4 regions of the Streptomyces sp. NPDC059567 genome follow, and region 3 is predicted to be linked to each of the others. Evidence: riboswitches for the same ligand, from Rfam matches in the RefSeq annotation. Region 3 holds a riboswitch; each other region holds the start of a gene.
What was found. Region 3 has a riboswitch for cobalamin ahead of ACFVZW_RS00490 (energy-coupling factor ABC transporter permease). Riboswitches for the same ligand answer to the same signal wherever they lie in the genome.
Positions count from the first base shown of each region.

Region 1: linked by a shared signal. The riboswitch ahead of cobN (cobaltochelatase subunit CobN) and the one ahead of ACFVZW_RS00490 (energy-coupling factor ABC transporter permease) in region 3 are both predicted to bind cobalamin.
Region 2: linked by a shared signal. The riboswitch ahead of metE (5-methyltetrahydropteroyltriglutamate--homocysteine S-methyltransferase) and the one ahead of ACFVZW_RS00490 (energy-coupling factor ABC transporter permease) in region 3 are both predicted to bind cobalamin.
Region 4: linked by a shared signal. The riboswitch ahead of ACFVZW_RS19320 (hypothetical protein) and the one ahead of ACFVZW_RS00490 (energy-coupling factor ABC transporter permease) in region 3 are both predicted to bind cobalamin.

Region 1 covers NZ_JBHWBS010000065.1:31,191-35,992, forward strand. Annotated here, with positions in the region: gene cobN (cobaltochelatase subunit CobN) at 1-2,588, opposite strand, end outside; cobalamin riboswitch at 2,623-2,766, opposite strand; gene ACFVZW_RS25220 (cobalamin biosynthesis protein CobG) at 2,818-4,050, shown strand; gene ACFVZW_RS25225 (precorrin-8X methylmutase) at 4,065-4,700, shown strand; gene ACFVZW_RS25230 (precorrin-2 C(20)-methyltransferase) at 4,697-4,802, shown strand, end outside.
Region 2 covers NZ_JBHWBS010000031.1:30,798-35,599, forward strand. Annotated here, with positions in the region: gene ACFVZW_RS16565 (acyl-CoA thioesterase) at 14-442, opposite strand; gene metE (5-methyltetrahydropteroyltriglutamate--homocysteine S-methyltransferase) at 447-2,765, opposite strand; cobalamin riboswitch at 2,939-3,165, opposite strand; gene ACFVZW_RS16575 (LacI family DNA-binding transcriptional regulator) at 3,357-4,481, shown strand; gene ACFVZW_RS16580 (M60 family metallopeptidase) at 4,680-4,802, shown strand, end outside.
Region 3 covers NZ_JBHWBS010000001.1:120,389-125,190, forward strand. Annotated here, with positions in the region: gene ACFVZW_RS00475 (energy-coupling factor ABC transporter ATP-binding protein) at 1-809, opposite strand, end outside; gene cbiQ (cobalt ECF transporter T component CbiQ) at 806-1,555, opposite strand; gene ACFVZW_RS00485 (energy-coupling factor ABC transporter substrate-binding protein) at 1,562-1,906, opposite strand; gene ACFVZW_RS00490 (energy-coupling factor ABC transporter permease) at 1,906-2,604, opposite strand; cobalamin riboswitch at 2,633-2,857, opposite strand; gene ACFVZW_RS00495 (PTS-dependent dihydroxyacetone kinase phosphotransferase subunit DhaM) at 2,904-3,308, opposite strand; gene dhaL (dihydroxyacetone kinase subunit DhaL) at 3,305-3,910, opposite strand; gene dhaK (dihydroxyacetone kinase subunit DhaK) at 3,925-4,802, opposite strand, start outside.
Region 4 covers NZ_JBHWBS010000040.1:8,101-12,902, forward strand. Annotated here, with positions in the region: gene ACFVZW_RS19305 (serine/arginine repetitive matrix protein 1) at 1-512, opposite strand, end outside; gene ACFVZW_RS19310 (hypothetical protein) at 618-1,478, shown strand; gene ACFVZW_RS19315 (hypothetical protein) at 1,726-2,136, shown strand; cobalamin riboswitch at 2,181-2,301, shown strand; gene ACFVZW_RS19320 (hypothetical protein) at 2,482-2,715, shown strand; gene ACFVZW_RS19325 (hypothetical protein) at 2,779-3,915, opposite strand; gene ACFVZW_RS19330 (hypothetical protein) at 4,653-4,802, opposite strand, start outside.

The DNA.
Region 1 (4,802 bases), on a different contig from region 3:
CCCGCCGTGCGCATCGCGCTCGTGCCCCACAGGGAGAGACCGACGGAGGTCGGCCACTCTCCGTTGTCGGAGCGGTAGCGCTCCAGGAGCGAGTCGGCGAGCGCCTGACCGGTCTCCCACGCGAGACGGGAGGGGACGGCCTTGGGGTCGACGGAGTAGAAGTTCCGGCCGGTCGGCAGCACGTTCACCAGACCGCGCAGTGGCGAGCCCGACGGCCCGGCGGGCACGAAGCCGCCGTCCAACGCGTGGACGGCATGGGAGAGTTCGTCGGTCGTGGCGGAGAGCCGCGGGACGACCTGCTCACAGGCGAAGCGGAGCACGGCCTGGACATCGGCGCCGTACGCGGCGGCGACCGCCGGGACCGCGTCCACGGACCAGTCCGCCGCCTCCATCGCCTCGACCAGCTCGCGCGCCGTCGCCTCCGCCTCGTCGGCGGTGGTCCGGGTCGCGGCCGACTCGTCCAGACCCAGGGCCTCGCGCAGACCCGGCAGGGCCTGCGTACCGCCCCAGATCTGCCGGGCGCGCAGGATCGACAGCACGAGGTTCACCCGCGCCTCGCCGACCGGCGCCCCGCCGAGCACGTGCAGACCGTCCCTGATCTGCGCGTCCTTGACCTCGCACAGCCAGCCGTCGACGTGCAGCAGGAAGTCGTCGAAGCCGTCGTCCTCCGGCCGGTCCTCCAGGCCCAGGTCGTGGTCGAGCTTCGCCGCCTGGATCAGCGTCCAGATCTGCGCGCGGATCGCGGGCAGCTTGGACGGGTCCATGGAGGAGATCTGCGCGTACTCGTCGAGCAGCTGCTCAAGACGCGCGATGTCGCCGTAGGAGTCGGCGCGCGCCATCGGCGGCACCAGGTGGTCGACGAGCGTCGCGTGCACGCGCCGCTTGGCCTGCGTGCCCTCGCCCGGGTCGTTGACCAGGAACGGGTAGATCAGGGGGATGTCGCCGAGCGCCGCGTCCGGGCCGCAGGCGGCCGACAGGCCCGCGTTCTTGCCGGGCAGCCACTCCAGGTTGCCGTGCTTGCCGAGGTGGACCATCGCGTCCGCCCCGAAGCCGCCGTCCTCGGCGCGCGCCGCGATCCAGCGGTAGGCGGCCAGGTAGTGGTGGGACGGCGGGAGATCGGGGTCGTGATAGATCGCGATCGGGTTCTCGCCGAAGCCGCGCGGCGGCTGGATGAGGATCAGCAGGTTCCCGCGCCGCAGCGCGGCGAGGACGATGTCGCCCTCCGGGTTGCGGGACCGGTCCAGGAACATCTCGCCGGGCGCCGGGCCCCAGTGCTCCTCGACGGCCTCGCGCAGTTCGGCCGGGAGCTGGGCGTACCAGCGCTTGTAGTCGGCGGCCGGGATGCGGACGGGGTTCTTCGCCAGCTGCTCCTCGGTGAGCCAGTCCTGGTCGTGGCCGCCGGCCTCGATCAGGGCGTAGATCAGCTCGTCGCCGTCACCGGAGACCAGGCCCGGGATCTCCTCGACCGGACCGAAGTCGTAGCCCTCCTCACGGAGGCGGCGCAGCAGCGCGACGGCGGAGGCGGGGGTGTCGAGGCCGACCGCGTTGCCGATCCGGGAGTGCTTGGTCGGGTAAGCGGAGAGGACCAGAGCGAGCTTCTTCCGCTCGTTCGGGATGTACCCCAGGAGCGCGTGGCGGACCGCGATCCCGGCGACGCGGGCGGCGCGCTCGGTGTCGGCGACGTACGCGGGCAGCCCGTCCTCGTCGATCTCCTTGAAGGAGAACGGGACGGTGATGAGCCGGCCGTCGAACTCGGGGACGGCGACCTGGCTGGCGGCATCCAGCGGGGAGAGACCCTCGTCGTTCTCCTCCCAGGCCGAACGCGAGCCGGTGAGGCAGAGCGCCTGCAGGATCGGTACGTCGAGGGCGGCGAGCGCGCCCGCGTCCCAGGCCTCCTCGTCGCCGCCGGCCTGCGCCTCGGCGGGCTTGGTGCCGCCGGCCGCGAGGACGGTGGTGACGATCGCGTCGGCACCGCGCAGGCGGTCGAGCAGCTCCGGCTCGGGGGCGCGCAGGGACGCGACGTACAGCGGCAGGGCCCGGGCGCCCTTGTCCTCGATCGCCTCGCAGAGGGAGTCGACGAAGGCGGTGTTCCCGCTCATGTGGTGGGCGCGGTAGTAGAGCACGGCGACCGTCGGGCCGTCGGTCGTGCGGGGCGTGCGCTCCAGCGGGCCCCAGGTCGGCGCGGCGGCCGGGGCGTCGAAGCCGTGGCCGGTGAGCAGCACGGTGTCGGAGAGGAAGCGGGCCAGCTGCTCCAGGTTGGCCGGGCCGCCGTGCGCGAGGTAGGCGTGGGCCTCGGTGGCGACGCCGACGGGGACGGTGGAGGTCTCCATGAGCTGGGCGTCGGGGGCCTGTTCGCCGGAGAGCACGACCAGCGGCTTCTCCGCCGTCCGCAGCGCCTGCAGGCCCTCTTCCCAGGCGCGCAGACCGCCGAGGAGGCGGACGACGACGAGGTCGGCGCCGTCCAGGAGCCCGGGCAGGTCGTCCAGGGCGAGGCGGGAGGGATTGGCGAACCGGTACTCGACGGGGCCGCCGGCCGCGCGGGCGCTGAGCAGGTCGGTGTCGGAGTGCGACAGCAACAGAATTCGCATGCGTGCGCAGGCCTTCCTCGGGGTTGTCCGCGCCCCGGGTGGTCGTATGGACGGCAGGAGTTCCTGACTCACCCGGCCGCGGGTGCGACCTGGCTCACAGTGGCGGGACCGCGCCGGATTCTCACCGGGCTTCCTCCCCGGGGTCCTGGGACCCCATGCCGTCTGCATAGTAGATCGTGCTCACGGCGGGCAGGGGTCGTCCCCAGGGGTCGCCCGGATCCACGTGGGTATGCTCGCCGCCATGCCGCCCACCCCGCCCACAACGCCCAACCGGGGCGAAGCTCTCATACGGGACCGTGGCGATGCCTGCCCCGGCGCGCTGCGCCTGCACCCCGCCGACGACGGCGGCCTGGCCCGACTGCGCCTGCCCGCAGGGCTGTTGACGGCACATCAGGTCGAGTCCCTGGCGTCGGCGGCGGAGTCTTTGGGCGACGGCCGCGTCGCGGTCACGTCCCGGGGCAACGTGGAGCTGCGCGGTCTCGACGGGGGCTGCGGAGCGGAGCTGGCGGACCGGCTGACGGAGGCGGGCCTGCTGCCCTCCTCCACGCACGAACGCGTCCGCAACATCGTCGCCTCCCCGACCGCGGGACTGGACGGACTCGGCCACGCGGACGTGCAGTTGTGGGCCCGCGAACTGGACGCGCTGCTCTGCGCGGCCCCCTGGACGGCTGCCCTGTCGGGCCGCTTCCTCTTCGCCCTGGACGACGGCCGCGGCGACGTGGCGCGGCTGGGCGGAGATGTGACCTTGATCGCAGGAGGGCGGTCGGTCCGGCTCCGGGTGGGCGACCGGGTCTTCCGGGTCGCCACCGCCGACGCCCCCCGCGCCGCGCTCGCCGCCGCCGGGGCCTTCCTCGAAGCTGCCCGCGACGCCGGGAACGGGGCCTGGCGGGTGCGGGAGCTGCCCCAGGGGCAGCAGCCGGACCTCGCCGCCGCGCTCGCGCGGGCCGGGGTCGACGCCCATCCCGTCGTCCCCGCACCACCGCTGCCGCATGCCGCGCCGCCCCGGCCCGGACCCCTCGGCGGGAACGCGCTGCACGTGCTCGCGCCGCTCGGGCGGCTGACCGCCGCCCAGCTCCGCGCGCTGCTGCCCGCCGACGAGGTACGGCTCACGCCCTGGCGCGGGGCCGTCGTCGTCGGGGCCTCCCGCACCCGGCTCCCCGCGCTGGACGCGGCCGGGCTGATCACCCGCCCCGACGACCCCTGGGTCGGCGTCGGCGCCTGCACCGGGCGGCCCGGCTGCGCCAAGTCCCTCGCCGACGTCCGCGCCGACGCCGTACCCGGCGCGCCCGGCCTCCCCGTCCACTTCTCCGGGTGCGAGCGCCGGTGCGGCCACCCCCAAGGCGCCCCCGGCACCTGGGTCGACGTCCTCGCCACCGCCGAGGGCACCTACCTCGTGGACGGCCGCCCCACCCCCCGTACCTCCCTGACCGAAGCAGTCGCAACGGCCCGCACAACGAGATGAGCGAGAACGACACGATGTTCGCCTACGAGAAGGACGGCGCGGAGATCTACCGCCAGTCCTTTGCCACGATCCGCGCCGAGGCGGACCTCGCGGATCTGCCCGCCGACGTCGCCACGGTCGCGGTCCGCATGATCCACGCCTGCGGCATGACCGACCTCGTCCGCGACCTCGCCTACTCGCCGCAGGTCGTCTCCCGCGCCCGCGCCGCCCTGCGCGCCGGCGCACCCATCCTCTGCGACGCGCAGATGGTCGCCAGCGGAGTGACCCGCAAGCGCCTGCCCGCCGACAACGACGTGGTCTGCACCCTCTCCGACCCCGCCGTGCCCGCCCTCGCCGCCGAGCTCGGCACCACCCGCAGCGCCGCCGCCCTCGAACTCTGGCGCGACCGCCTCGAAGGCTCCGTCGTCGCCATCGGCAACGCGCCCACCGCCCTCTTCCACCTCCTGGAGATGATCGCGAAGGGCGCGCCCCGCCCGGCCGCCGTCCTCGGGATACCGGTCGGCTTCATCGGCGCCGCCGAGTCCAAGGACGCCCTCGCCGCCCAGACCCTGGGCCTCGACTACCTCGTCGTACGGGGCCGGCGCGGCGGCAGCGCGATGACCGCGGCCGCGATCAACGCCATCGCGACGGAAGCGGAGATCCAGGCATGAGCGCCGACGCCCCCGGCAAGCTGTACGGAGTCGGCCTCGGCCCCGGCGACCCGAACCTGATGACGGTCGCCGCCGTGAAGGCCATCGCGTCCGCCGACGTCG
Region 2 (4,802 bases), on a different contig from region 3:
CCCCGGCACGCCGCTACTCCTCCTTCAGGCCGGGGACCGGGCGCGGACGGCCTTCCGCGTCGATCGCGACGAAGGTCAGCCGGGCGGTGGCCACTTCGGTCGTGGGACCGGAGGTCGCGTTCCAGCGTTCCGCGGTGACGCCGACCGCGACGGCCATCGAGGTCCGGCCCGCGTGGCACAGCTCGGCGTGGACGGTGAGCAGGTCCCCGGCGCGGGCGGGGGAGAGGAACGTCATCCGGTCGACGGAGACCGTCACGGCGGGGCCGTCCGCGTGGCGGCCCGCCGCTGCCGCGGCCGCGTCGTCGATGAGTTTCATGACGACGCCGCCGTGGATGGTCCCGTACAGATTGGTTTCGTGCTCGCTCATGATGTGGGCGAGGGTCACCTGGGAGTCGGCCGGTGCCTTGTGGGCCCGATCGCCGACGGTGATACGGGTGTTCATGTGCTCAGCTCTCCGCCCGGGGCAGGCTGCCGCGGACTCGGCGGGCCGCCGCGGCCATGTGTTCCAGGGCCGGCCGGACCTCGCCCCAGCCGCGTGTCTTCAGCCCGCAGTCGGGGTTGATCCAGAGCCGGTCGGCGGGTACGGAGAGCAGGGCGCGCTCGATGAGGGTGACGGCCTCCGCCTCCTCCGGAACGCGCGGTGAGTGGATGTCGTACACGCCGGGGCCGACCTCCCGGGGGTATCCGGCGCCGGCGAGTTCGTCCGCGACCTGCATATGGGAGCGCGCTGCCTCCAGGCTGATGACGTCCGCGTCGAGGTCGTCGATGGCCCGGAGGATGTCGCCGAACTCGGCGTAGCACATGTGCGTGTGGATCTGGGTGTCCGGACGGACGCCGGCCGTGGCGAGGCGGAAGGCCTCGGTGGCCCAGGCGAGGTACGCGGCGTGGGCGTCGGCGCGCAGCGGCAGCGTCTCGCGCAGGGCCGGTTCGTCGACCTGGATCACCGACGTGCCCGCCGCCTCCAGATCGGCGACCTCGTCGCGCAGCGCGAGCGCGACCTGGCGGGCGGTGTCGGCGAGCGGCTGGTCGTCGCGGACGAACGACCAGGCGAGCATCGTGACCGGGCCGGTCAGCATCCCCTTGACGGGGCGGGAGGTCTGCCGCTGTGCGTACGTCGTCCAGCGCACCGTCATCGGCACAGGGCGGGAGATGTCGCCGGCCAGGACGGGCGGCCGGACGTACCGGGTGCCGTACGACTGGACCCAGCCGTGCTGGGTGGCGAGGTAGCCGGTGAGCTGCTCGGCGAAGTACTGGACCATGTCGTTGCGTTCGGGCTCGCCGTGCACGAGGACGTCGAGACCGGTCTTCTCCTGGAAAGCGATGACCTCGCGGATCTCGGCCTCGATCCGCTCCTCGTAACCCGCCTTGTCGAGCCATCCGGCGCGCAGATCGGCGCGTGCGGTGCGCAGTTCGGCGGTCTGCGGGAAGGAGCCGATGGTCGTGGTCGGCAGCGGCGGCAGGCCCAGGTGGGCCCGCTGCGCGGCGGCGCGCTCGGCGTAGGGCTGGGCGCGGCGGGTGTCGCTCTCGGTGACGGCGGCAGTGCGCGCCCGTACGGCCGGGTCGTTGGTGATCGCCGAGCTTGCCCGGGAGGCCAGATCGGCGCGATTGGCGGCCAGTTCGGCGGCGATCGCGCCGGTGCCCTGGGACAGGCCGCGCGCGAGCGTGGCGATCTCGGCGGTCTTCTGGCGGGCGAAGGCGAGCCAGCGGCGGATCTGCGGGTCGATGTCCCGCTCGGCCGCGGCGTCCAGCGGGACGTGGAGCAGCGAGCAGGACGCCGCGACGTCGACCTGATCGGCGAGGCCGAGCAGGGTGCCGAGGGTGGTGAGGGACTTCTGGTGGTCGTTGATCCAGATGTTGCGGCCGTCGACGACGCCGGCGACCAGCCGCTTGCCCGGCAGGCCGCCCACCGCCGCGAGATCCGCGAGGTTCGCGGCGGCGGCATCGGTGAAGTCGAGCGCGAGTCCCTCCACGGGGGCCTTCGCCAGCACGGGCAGCGCCTCGCCCAGCCGGTCGAAGTAGGAGGCGACCAGCAGCTTCGGCCGGTCGGCCAGGCCGCCGAGCTCGCGGTAGGCGCGGGCGGCGGCGTTCAGCTCGGCGGGGGTGCGGTCCTGGACGAGGGCGGGCTCGTCGAGCTGCACCCACTCGGCGCCCGCCGCGCGCAGGTCCGCGAGCACCTCGGCGTACACGGGCAGCAGCCGGTCCAGCAGGGTGAGCGGCTCGAAGTCCTCGGCGACACCGGGCGCCGGCTTGGCCAGCAGCAGGTACGTGACGGGTCCCACCAGGACGGGGCGGGCCGAGTGGCCGAGCGCGAGGGCCTCCTTCAACTCCGCGACCTGCTTGTCGCTCGTGGCACTGAAGGCGCTGTCGGGACCCAGTTCGGGGACGAGGTAGTGGTAGTTGGTGTCGAACCACTTGGTCATCTCCAGCGGCGCCACGTCCTGGGTGCCGCGGGCCATCGCGAAGTACCCGTCGAGCGCGTCGGCCTCGACGGCGGCGCGGTGACGGGCGGGTACCGCGCCGACCATGACGCTGGTGTCGAGGACGTGGTCGTAGAGGGAGAAGTCGCCGGTCGGGACCTCGTGGACGCCGGCGTCGACGAGCTGCTCCCAGTTGCTCCTGCGCAGCTCACGGGCGGTCTCCCGGAGGGCATCGGCGGTGACGCGGCCCTTCCAGTACCCCTCGACGGCCTTCTTCAGTTCCCGGTTCCCACCCTGGCGGGGGTATCCGTGGACGGTGGCCCGTGCTGCCGCGGACTCGGTTGTCACGTAACTCTCCTTCGCGAGCTTGCGTGTCGTGAGACAGACCCGGAGAGCCGCGAGCGAGGGGTGACGAACCGGACGGACCACCGCCGGGGCGTACATCGAGGTACGCGCGGCCGATCCGCCCTGCTGTGCACGCCGACCCGCCCACGAGGTCACCGGGATCACCGCACGCGAACGGTCGCGTGCGGGCAGCGGGCAGGTCTTCGGACTCGCGAGCACGTCTCGTACGGAAGCCGTACGAGACACCTACTGGCCGTCGCTTCCCAGGCCCTCACGGGCCCAGTGCGTATGACGGCGGTCGTTCTCGCTCACCGCTGCGGGGCAGTCCCGGATTCCCACCGGGTTCCCTCTTACGACGCGTCCCGCCTGGCTGACGGGGCGAACCAGCTGCCCGGGCAGCGTACCGCGCGGGCAGGGAACGACGCGATCGGCTCATATTCCGGACGGTGAAACGAGACACACCCGCTGCGAGGGGCCGTGGGGCGCGACCCGATCAGTGCCGAACCCGCTCCTCGGGGCGGCCTCGTTCAGCTCCCATGAACGACGGCGACGGAGTTCGTATAGGCTCCAGCCGCACGTGAGGAGGCGGCACCGATGGACGGGAGTGCTCGGCAGGTGGCGGCGGGGGATTCGCGGCGCGCGACCATCCGGGAGGTGGCCGCGCTCGCCGGCGTGTCGACGGCGACCGTCTCACGGGTGCTGAACCGCAACTATCCCGTGGCGCAGGCGACCCGCGACCGGGTCGAGGGCGCGATGCGGGAGCTCGGCTATGTCGTGAACGCGCATGCTCGCGCCCTGGCCGGCACCTCCAACCGCACCGTGGGGATCATCGTCAGCGAGATCGTCGACCCCTTCTTCGCGTACATCGCGCGCGGTGTGGAGCGCGAGGCGGCGCGCACGGGCCGGCTCTGTCTGGTCTGCTGCACGCAGGGCGACGCGAAGCGCGAACTGGCCTTCGTCGACCTCCTGCACGAGCAGCGTGCCGACGTGGTCGTGCTGGTCGGGGGGAGCGTCGTGGACCGCGCCTACACCGCGGAACTCACCCGCCGCGCGGAGGAACTGCACGCGGGCGGCTCCTCCCTGGTGCTGTGCGGCCGGCCCTCGCTGGGGGGACGGGTCCCCGCGGCGGCGGTGGAGTACGACAACGAGGGCGGCGCGTTCGCCATCACCGACCATCTGCTGACGCAAGGGCACCGCCGGATCCTCTACCTCGGCGGCCCGCCCGCCGTCTCGACCACGCTGGACCGCCTCGCCGGATACCGCAGGGCCCTCGAACTGCGCGGCGTGACGCCCGACGCCGGTCTGGTGCACACCGGTGCCTTCAGCAGGGGCTTCGGCTATCGCCGGATGGTCGAACTCCTCGGCGAGGGGCTCGACTTCACCGCCATCTTCGCCGCCAACGACATCGTGGCGGCGGGCGCGGCGCAGGCGCTGGAGGAGGCGGGTGCCCGGATCCCGGAGGACGTCTCCCTCGTCGGCTACGACGATGTGCCCGTGGCGCAGGAGATGCGTCCGAGGCTGACCACCGTGCACATCCCTCTGGAGGAGATGGGCCGGCAGGCCGTGCGGCTCGCGACGCCCGGGGACGACGGCGACGACGGTGACGACGCCTGGCGGGCTCCCACGACGGGGGTGCACCGGCTGGGTACGCACATCGTGGTGCGCGACTCGGTGGCTCCGCCGAAGGCGCCGCGCACCCGGCGCACCCGCACCGCGTGAAGCAGGGGCGAGAGCAGGGCTGAGCGCCGGGGAGGGCCTTGGGATGAGAACGTTTACCTACCCAAATCTCCGTTGGATCCCTTCGGGTTCATAGAAACCCCTAGAAACTTTGCGTCTTCTCTTGCCTCGGCATAGCAACCGCTTACATCCTGTCGGGCAGTCAGAGGCCAGGCCCTTGCCCCTCTCCGAGGAGACCGGATGCCCCACCTCCCTGCGCTCAACCGTCGTTCCGTCCTCGCGGGCCTGGCCGGTGCCGGCACCGTCGGCCTGCTGGGCACCGCTCCGGCCCGCGCGGCGACCGCCACCACCGCCGGCGGCCAT
Region 3 (4,802 bases):
TCCGCCGTGCGCGGACCCTCCGCGTCCGCGGCGAGCAGGCCGTGCGCGCGCAGCAGCCGCGTCACCGCCATGCCCCACGGGCGACGCAGGCGCGCCGCGTCGAGGAGCTCGTCGTCGGCGAGCAGCTCCTCGATCGGGCCCGTCCGCAGCCCCTCGGGCGAGAGCACGGCGGCCTCGTCCGCCCAGCGCAGCGCCAGATCGACGTCGTGCGTCGCCATGACCACCGTCGTACCGGAGTCCCGCAACCGCCCGAGCACCTCAAGAAGGCGCTCCTGCCCGTGCGGGTCGAGACCGGCCGTCGGCTCGTCCATGATGAGGACCCGCGGCCGCATCGCCACGGCGCCCGCGATCGCCGCCCGCTTCCGCTGCCCGTACGAGAGCAGATGGGTCGGCCGGTCCTCCAGGGCCACGATGTCCAGCGCCTCCAGCGCCTCGCGGACCCGGAGTCGTACCTCATCCTCCGGAAGCCCCAGATTCATCGGCCCGAACGACACGTCCTGCCCGACCGAGGCCGCGAAGAGCTGGTCGTCCGGGTCCTGGACGACCAACTGCACGGTCGTCCGCAGCCGGGTCAGCCCCTTCCGGTCGTACGACACGTCCTCGCCGTCCAGCCGGAGCGTGCCGGCGCTGCCGCGCAGACCCCCGCTGAGCAGCCGCAGCAGCGTCGTCTTGCCGCCGCCGTTGCGGCCGAGGAGAGCCATCGCCCGGCCCTCCGGCACGGCGAAGTCGATGCCGTCGAGGACGACCGGCCCGTCCTCGTAGGCGAACGTGGCCTTCACCAGTTCCACGACAGGCGGCGCAGGGCTCACGGCAGGGACCTTTCCAGGACGAGAGAGAGCGCGACGAGACAGGCCAGGAGACCGGCCGTCGACGCGAGGAATCGGGCCGAGACCGCGGCCTGGGGCACCAGCACCCGCAGGGTCCCGTCGTACCCCCGCCCGGCGAGCCCGGTCTGCAGGCGCTGCGCCCGGTCGAAGGCGCGGACGAACGCGGTCGCGCCGAGCCCCGCGAGCGAGCGCCAGGTCGCCGCCCGGGTGGTGAGCCCGAGCCGGGCCGCCTGCGCCTGTCGGATCTTGGATATCGCGTCCAGCAGCAGGAAGCTGATCCGGTACATCACCAGCGCCACGTCCACCACGGGCGCCGGAACCCCCGCCCGTACGAGACGTGGCAGCACGTCCGAGACGGGTGTGGTGAACGCGAACAGCAGCACGCCCAGCGAGGCAGCCGAGGTCCGCAGCAGCAACTCGCCCGCATGCACCGGACCGTCCGGCGCGAGGGCGACGATCCCCCGCGCTCCGCCGACCTCGAACAGGAGCGGGATCGCGCCCGTCACACAGAATCCCAGGGGGATCCGGAACGCCCGCCACAGCTGACGCCCCGGCACCCCGGCGGGGCCGAGAAGCACGGCGAGCGTGGCCGCCGCGACGAGCACGGCGCCCGGCCAGGGCGGCAGACAGACCGCGCACAGCGTCAGACCGAACCCGAGCACGGCTTTCTCGCAGGGGTGACGGCGGCGCCAGCGACTGCTGTGCGCCGCCGCGTCGATCGGCAGCATCGGCGCTTACTCGTCGCCGGTGGTGACCAGCGGTTCCTTCGCCGTCACGGCGCGCGCCTCGCCCTGCCTGCGACCGCGCCGCAGCCCGAAGTAGTACGCGAGCACGCCGGCGCCGAGCGCCGCTTGGAGCGAGAACAGCGCCGACTCGACCTCGCCGGACGGCGGCTCGTACAGCGGGCTGAACCACGGCTCGTAGTCGGGAGCGATCTCCGTGATCGCCGTCTCCGCCTCGGCGTCGGCCCCTGCGAACGGCTCCTCCTTGTGGTCGCCGAGCCCCAGCACCAGCGGGAGCACCGCGAGCGCCGCGACGACGAGCAGGAGCAGTGTGTTGATCTTCGCGTTCCGGCTCATCAGGCGCTCGCCTCCGCGTTCTCGTTCTTCTTCCGGGACGGGAGCAGGACACCGAGGCGGGTCAGGTCCCCCTTGCTGGACTGCGTGAGCAGCCGCATCACGAGCACCGTGAGCAGCCCCTCGCTGACGGCGAGCGGCAGCTGGGTCACGGCGAAGATCCCGCCGAACTTGGCCAGCGCGCCGAGCACACCGCTGCCCGGGTCCGGGAAGGCCAGCGCGAGCTGAACGCTGGTGACGCAGTAGGTGGAGATGTCGGCGACGAACGCACCGAAGAACACGCTCACCATCAGCGGCACGTTGGACCGGCGCAGCAGCCAGTACGTACCGAAACCGGCCCAGGGACCGACGATCGCCATCGAGAAGACGTTGGCACCGAGCGTCGTCAGCCCGCCGTGGGCGAGCAGCAGCGCCTGGAAGAGCAGCGTGATCGTGCCCAGGACCGCCATCACGGGCGGCCGGAAGAGGATCGCGCCGAGCCCCGTACCGGTGGGGTGCGAGCAACTTCCCGTCACCGACGGAATCTTGAGCGCGGAAAGGACGAAAGTGAACGCACCGGACGCACCGAGCAGCAGGGTGGACTCGGGGTTGGCCTTGACCTCACGGGTCAGTGCGCGAACTCCGTGGACGACGAAAGGAGCGGACGCGACGCCCCAGGCGGCCGCGTGCACAGGGGGCAGATACCCCTCGGCTATATGCATGGTTGGGAGACCCTCTCCAGCACCTCGTGGATGGACAACGCACCTTGGCCGGTCTCCTGGCTGACGGGTCATGCCGTCGCGGCTCCGCCTTCCCAAACCGCCGCGGTCTCCCGCGGTGGTCCAGTGGCTTCCCCGGAGGGATGGAGCCGGACTTCCCGATCACAGTGGCGAGGGCCGCACCGGTACCGCACCGGTTTCCCGTACACCAAGGCGCTGTGACAGTAGTGGGTTGACCAGGTACATCACAACACGGAGGCCCTTCCGGACGGTGTGTGACAGGTCTCGCGCGCGCCCCCCTCTCACTCCTTTCGGTACGTGTACGCCTCCGATGCCGCGGCCACCACGGCGTCCAGGTCACCGCCCGCGCTCGCCGTGACGAGGGCGGCGACGGCGCCCTCGACGAACGGGGCGTCCACGAGCCGGGAACCCTCCGGCAGCTCGTCCTCCTCGGCGAGGAGCGCCTTGACCGTCAGCACGGCGCTGCCGAGGTCGACGAGCAGCGCCACACCGGCGCCCCGGTCGACCTCGTGTGCCGCCGCGGCGATCCGGTCGGAGCTGGTGCCGAGGCCGCCGGCCGGTGTGCCGCCCGCGGGGGCGATCGGCGCGGTCGCCCCGCCGGCCGCGAGACCCCGGGCCAGCGCGGCGACGGCGGCGGCCACCTCCGCGCTGTGCGAGACGAGGACGATTCCCACCTGCGCGGTCATGCGGCCGCCGCCTCGGAGAGGGCGGCGATCAGCAGCGCGGACGAGGTGGCCCCCGGGTCCTGGTGCCCGATGGAACGCTCGCCGAGATAGCTCGCCCTGCCCTTGCGCGCCTGGAGGGGGACGGTCGCGAGGGCGCCGCGCTCGGCCGCGTCCCGGGCCGCCGCGAAGGACTCGCCGAGCCCCTCGGCCGCCGGAACGAGCGCGTCCAGCATCGTCTTGTCACCGACCCGCGCCCCGCCGAGCTGTCCCACCGCGGCGACTCCCGCGGTGAGCGCCGCGGCCAGCTCCTGCCGCGTCACGGTCGCAGCCTCGCCGAGACTCTTCCCCGTCCGGCGCAGCAGCGTCCCGTACAGCGGACCGGACGCGCCACCCACGGTGGAGATCAACTGCCGTCCGGCGGCGACGAGTACGGCTCCCGGCGTCGCGGGCGGCTCCTTCTCCAGTACGTCCGTCACCGCGGCGAACCCCCGCTTCAGATTGGCCCCGTGGTCGGCGTCGCCGATCGCCGAGTCGAGATCGGTGAGGCGGTAGGCCTCACGGTCCACGGCGGCCGCGGCGATGGTCAGCCAGCGAAGGAAGAACGCGGCGTCGAACTCGTTCACCTCGGACACCCCTCTCACCGGCCCCAGCGCAGGGCGGGCGTCTGCACGGGCGCGTCCCACAGCCGCAGCATCTCCTCGTCGGCCTCGCACAACGTGACCGAACAGCCGGCCATGTCGAGGGAGGTGACGTAGTTCCCGACCAGCGTCCGGGCCACCGGCACCGCACGTTCGGTCAGGACGCGCTGGACCTCGGCGTTGAAGCCGTACAGCTCGAGCAGCGGAGTGGCACCCATGCCGTTGACCAGGGCGAGGACCGGACCGGACGGCCGCAGATCCTCCAGCACGGCATCGACGGCGAAGTCCGCGATCTCCCGCGAGGTCATCATCGACCGCCGCTCACGCCCCGGCTCGCCGTGGATCCCGATGCCCAACTCCAGCTCACCGGCGGGCAGGTCAAAGGTGGGGCTGCCCTTGGCGGGCGTGGTGCAGGCGCTCAGGGCCACGCCGAAACTCCGCGACCGTTCGTTCACCCGACGCGCGATCGCCTCCACCCGCTCCAGCGGCGCGCCCTCCTCGGCAGCGGCCCCGGCGATCTTCTCCACGAACAGCGTGGCCCCGGTCCCGCGCCGCCCGGCCGTGTACAGACTGTCCGTCACCGCCACGTCGTCGTTGACGAGCACCTTGGCGATCTGGATGCCCTCGTCCTCGGCGAGCTCGGCGGCCATCTCGAAGTTGAGGACGTCCCCGGTGTAGTTCTTGACGACGAACAAGACCCCGGCCCCGCTGTCGACTGCGGCGGCGGCACGCACCATCTGATCGGGCACCGGCGACGTGAACACCTCCCCGGGGCATGCGGCCGCCAACATCCCGGGCCCCACGAACCCCCCGTGCAACGGCTCATGCCCGGACCCACCCCCGGACACCAGCCCCACCTTGCCGTCCACGGGCGCGT
Region 4 (4,802 bases), on a different contig from region 3:
GCCTCGACGGCGCGGGCATTCTGGGTAAGGCCGAAGTGCTGGAGCTTGTTGCGGTCCTCGGTCAGCTTCTTGAGCGCCTGTTGTTCCTTGTCGGAGATGGGGACGCCGACGATGGTCCGCAGCCTGGTGATCGCCTTCTCGGGCGAGACGCTGTTGAGGGTGGCGTCGTCCAGGGCCTTGCGCGTGGCGTCGCCGGGGTTGGTGAAGACGAGCGTCCAGTGCTCGGCGAGCAGGCGCGCCTTGAACAGGACCTCGACCGCGGCCTGGAGATGGAGGACGGCGTACTTCACGTCCCGCGGCCTCACCTCAGACTCGGTCTCGTCCAGGTGCTCGACAACGCTGGCGAGGTAGTCGAGACCGTTGCGAACTGGCGGGAAGTCGAGCTGCCGTGGGGCCGAGCTCCGCGGCCGGAGCGACATCCACGCCCTCCGCTGGTCCGGGACGCTTCCGGCGGCCGCCGCTCTGCCGCCCGCTGTCTGCCCGGCTGCGGACATCCCTCCGGACTCGCTCATCACTACGGTTCCCCTTCACTCAACCGGCGCCCGTTTCATACCTCTTGTCGCGTCGGATAAGGGGAGGTTATCCGACGCGACCACCCCCGCCGCTACCGTTCCGTCATGACGATCGCACCGCGCCCGCGCTTCTCCGTCCGCGCCGGTCTCACCGAGGCCTCCGGGCACGACGGGCCCTTCGAAGGTATGCCCGACCACCTGATGGCACCCCTCCAGGAATGGGTGGTGAGGGTGCTCCGCTCCAGCCTCAGCTTCGTCGGGCAAGAAAGGCTGGCTCGCGACATCTGCGTGCGCGTGCGGTTGGTCTCTCTCCAGGACGAGCACGGCGCGCCGCTCTACGTGGCGGCGCTCGCGCGGGCCGTCGGCGCGCAGCTGCTGGACGTGGTGGACCAGATCCTCCTCGCCGAGGTGCCCAAATGGGAGGGACTCCAAGAGCTCAGCCGGACGCTCGACGACGGCGGGTCGGCGTACCGGATCAACGACGCCCGCAACGGGCTGGAGGAGCGGGTGACCCCGGCCGTCCGGGACGCGGTGCGGCAGACCATCGCCGAGGCGGCGGGCCAGCCGACCGCCGGCTCCGCGGCCGACCACCTGGCGGCCGCCTGGCAGGCGGCGTACGGGCGCGGCCCGGAGCCGGTGCGCGCGTACAGCGAGTCCATCAAGGCCGTCGAGGCGGCCGCGCACGCCGTCGTTCAGCCGAACCACGCGAAGGCAACGCTCGGCACCATGCTCGGCGAGCTGAAGAGCGCCCGGCACAAGTTCGTCTTCGCGATCCCGGCCGCGGCCGGCGACGCCGTCGCCCCGGCGGAGGCGTTGATGCGCGCGCTGTGGGACGGCCAGACGTCCCGGCACGGCGGGCAGACCGCGACCGTGGACGAGACGCTGGAGGCGGCCCGGGCCGGGGTCCACCTCGCTGCCACCCTCGTGCAGTGGTTCACCTCCGGCGCCGTGACCCGCATCCCCTGACTGTTCGGCGGGTCGATCGGGAGCGGAGCGGTCACAGTTCGCGCCCAGGCCGTCTTCCCGGAAAGGCCCGTGAGACGCGGCTCGGTGCAGGACGATGGCCTGCAGGGGTCCTCACCGGAGGAACCGGCTGGGTCGAGGAGGAGCATGAGCGGAGAACACTTGATCACCGACGAGGAGACGCGCCGGATCGCGGAGGGCTTCCTCACCGCGTCCTCCTGGATTCGGCGATGTCAGGTGGGGGCGAACCGTGATCGGGCCGGACGCCGCGTACCTCAAGGGGTGGGGGCCTGATTTCCCCGAGGACGTCGAGCTCCGGGAGGGACAGCGGTGGTCGTGGACCGTCTCGTTCACCGACCCCGCCGGCGGGGGTAAGGGGCTCTCCCACACGGAGGTCCTCGACGGGCTGACCCGGATCGTGTACGGCGAGCACTCAGGTTCTGATGGGTGGCAGTACCTGGCCATCCGCCAGTGGTTCACCGAGCCCTCGGACGCCCGACAGGCACTCAGCCTGTCCACGACCCACCAGTCGCTGATATGCCAGCAGGCCCTCTACGGCAAGGTCGTCTTCCGCACCCCGGATGAGGAGTCCATGTCCGGCAAAAAGCTGGACTTCTTCAGCGAGCAGCGACTCACGGCCGCAGAACCCGAAGAAGAATGAGGCGCCGGGCCGCCTCCACATGACCACTGACCCCCTTGTGCCACCCCCGTAGCCGCACAATGGGCCCTGGACGCAGGGGAATCCGGTGGGAATCCGGAACTGTCCCGCAACGGTGTATGCCTTCAGGCGTCAGTCCGAGGACCTGCCCATCCAGAACGTGCCCGAGCGTGTCCGCGCGCCCGTGCCCTTCTGGGAGGGCTTCGGGACATCGCCTTGAAGCCCGATCCACATCGGATCGGGCTTTCTTGCTGTCAGCCTCCGGGTCTCTGCAACGAAGGGGCGAGGTCTGCGCGAGCGCGCAGACGAACTGCCGCCGTCACCGGCGGAGACAGCCAGGAGGACTTCGTGACCATTCAGATCGCGCCGCTGGCGGCCCTGCTCCTCGTCGTGAGCATCGCCGTCGGCATCACGGTCTTCAAGCACACCGCGCGTGCCGCCGGCCGCGGCGACGGCGGCGATCGCTTCGGGTGCGGCCGTGGCGATGGTCCTGGCGCTGCTGCTCGCCCCTGGGTTCGGGCAGTCCCGGCGGACCCCACAACGTCGACGACTCCCCTGGGCCCGGCCACGCCTGTTGAGTAGTCGACCGGCAGCCTGGCTGACCCTCGGGACAGCACAACATCCCGGAGGCTGGCGGGAGTTGGCCTACGGCCGATGGTCGTCGCACCGCCAGCCGCACGCGTAGAAACGGGCTTGAGCTCCGCACGGTGTCACCCCAGCCCCGCACTGCCCCCGGTACACCACTGACACGACCCCCGCAGACGCCGCGGCAAGCGGGGCAGGCTGCGGGGAACGGGGCAGCGGGATGTACGGGAGCGGTGCCGAGTCCCGGTCATCCACGGCCGGGGGCTGGACGCGGCACGTGGGATCGCCGTCCTCCATCGGGCGCTTCACCTGTCGTTGCCTCGGCATCGCGACTGGCGCTTCGTCCGGCGTCGCGTCGAGGTAGGCACTGTGGTCGGCTGCCGGGGTCCAGAACTCAAACGCGGTCCGCTTCACCTTGACCACCGCCCGGACGTACAGACCGGAGGCGGCATCTCGGATGAACTCATCGAAGGGACGCTCGGCGGGGCGAATGGTCGGGTGCCAGCCCCCGCACTTGCCTGTCCGCTGCTTCGGGCATGGCCCTGGGAGCCGCTCGTCACACCGGGCGAGTTCGATGCGGCGGATACCACCTCGGAACGGGATTGGAGAGTCCCGCTTCATGATCAGTTCTAGGGGGACTCTGTCGGTACGCAGCCACGGCACCGTCATGTCCCTCGCCATGTCCTGGCTGTCCGTCTGCCACGCATCCAGCACCCCCGCCCGCCGGGCCGCCGCATCGCGTGCCTTGATCTCGCGCGGGTTGCGTGGTGACAGTTGCGACTCGAATCCCAGAAGTACTCCGTCCGCACCGCGGATTAGGACGTCACTGCGGATTGCGCGGTCCTTGCTCGCCCGCTCCTGCACGGCTGTGTGCCCGCCTTCCTCGGCAGCCCGTACGGCCCGCTCCTTGTAAGCCTTGTGCTCGTCGGACTCCCCGCCGCCGTAGTGCCGGTCCTCCGCGTCGCTGCGCATGTGGGCGGCGACGGGCTTGCCCATTCGCCGATACAGCGACATTGGCTCAGTGAAGCCCCGTTCCTCGCACACCTCTGCGCACGTGAGTCCGCGGACCGGCACAGGCAATCGGCGGTCGGCGAGAAGCTGCTCGAGGAGGGCGGCGCCACCGGCAACTCCGAGGTCTGGTTTGGTCAGGTCCAGCCTTCGGTCGAACCCTGCGAGCCGCACGTATCGGTTGGGCATGCCGCCTCCGCTCGCCACACGGCCACGACGGGCCGCTGTTGATCCGGGGCATTACCCCCGGTGTGTTCCGCTAGTCCGAACTTCCATCGTGATGGTGGCCACTGACAATGGCCCTGGCTGGGACGCGGTCGGCCACCAGCAGGCGCGGCGACCGCCCCGATCGCTACTGATCACGTGCCGCACACGATGCTGCTGTGCCGCGCCGGCGCCGAACTCGTCGAGGACGAGCTGGGTCGGGCGTCTCGGGGCTGGGTGGCCCCATGAGTCAACTGATACAGATAACGCCCAAATACCCGTGGTACTGGGTTGCGTCACCTGCGGCGGAGCCCCGGGGGCGCTGCGCGAAGCGACCCCGTTATCTGTAGCAAGGAGCTGTGGTGCCCACCGTCGTCCAGCTGCCGACCGGCAAGGCCCTCACCGTCCACGCGGCGGCCGACTGCTTCCTCGACTCGATCGACAACCCCAACACCGCGCGCGGGTCCAGGCGCCGCTGCAGCAGGGGCTCCTCCTTGCCCGAGCATTGTTGGTACCCGGCCGGATATGCAGGTAGCGAGTATTTCCGCTAGCTGGAATGCGAGTGTGAGAGAAAGCCGGTGGGCGAGCCCGGTGGCCGCTGGTGGCCTTCGCCGGCCCCCAGACCCCCGCTGCCCCGGCATCCCGCAGCGCGGGCCGGTATCGCTGTGGTGGAGCTCCGTGCGCGCTGCGGGACACCGGGGACTGGATCCGCCGATACCGGTTCAGTTGGGCTGGACTCCGAGCCACCGACTGCGTTCGGCAGCGGCGCCCTTGGCCGGGTGCGGCGGTGTGAAGCCCAGCGGATAGGGGACGGTTCGCGCCTGCTGGCCGGGGGTTGCCCGCAGGACCACCTGGTACGGGCCGATGGGCTT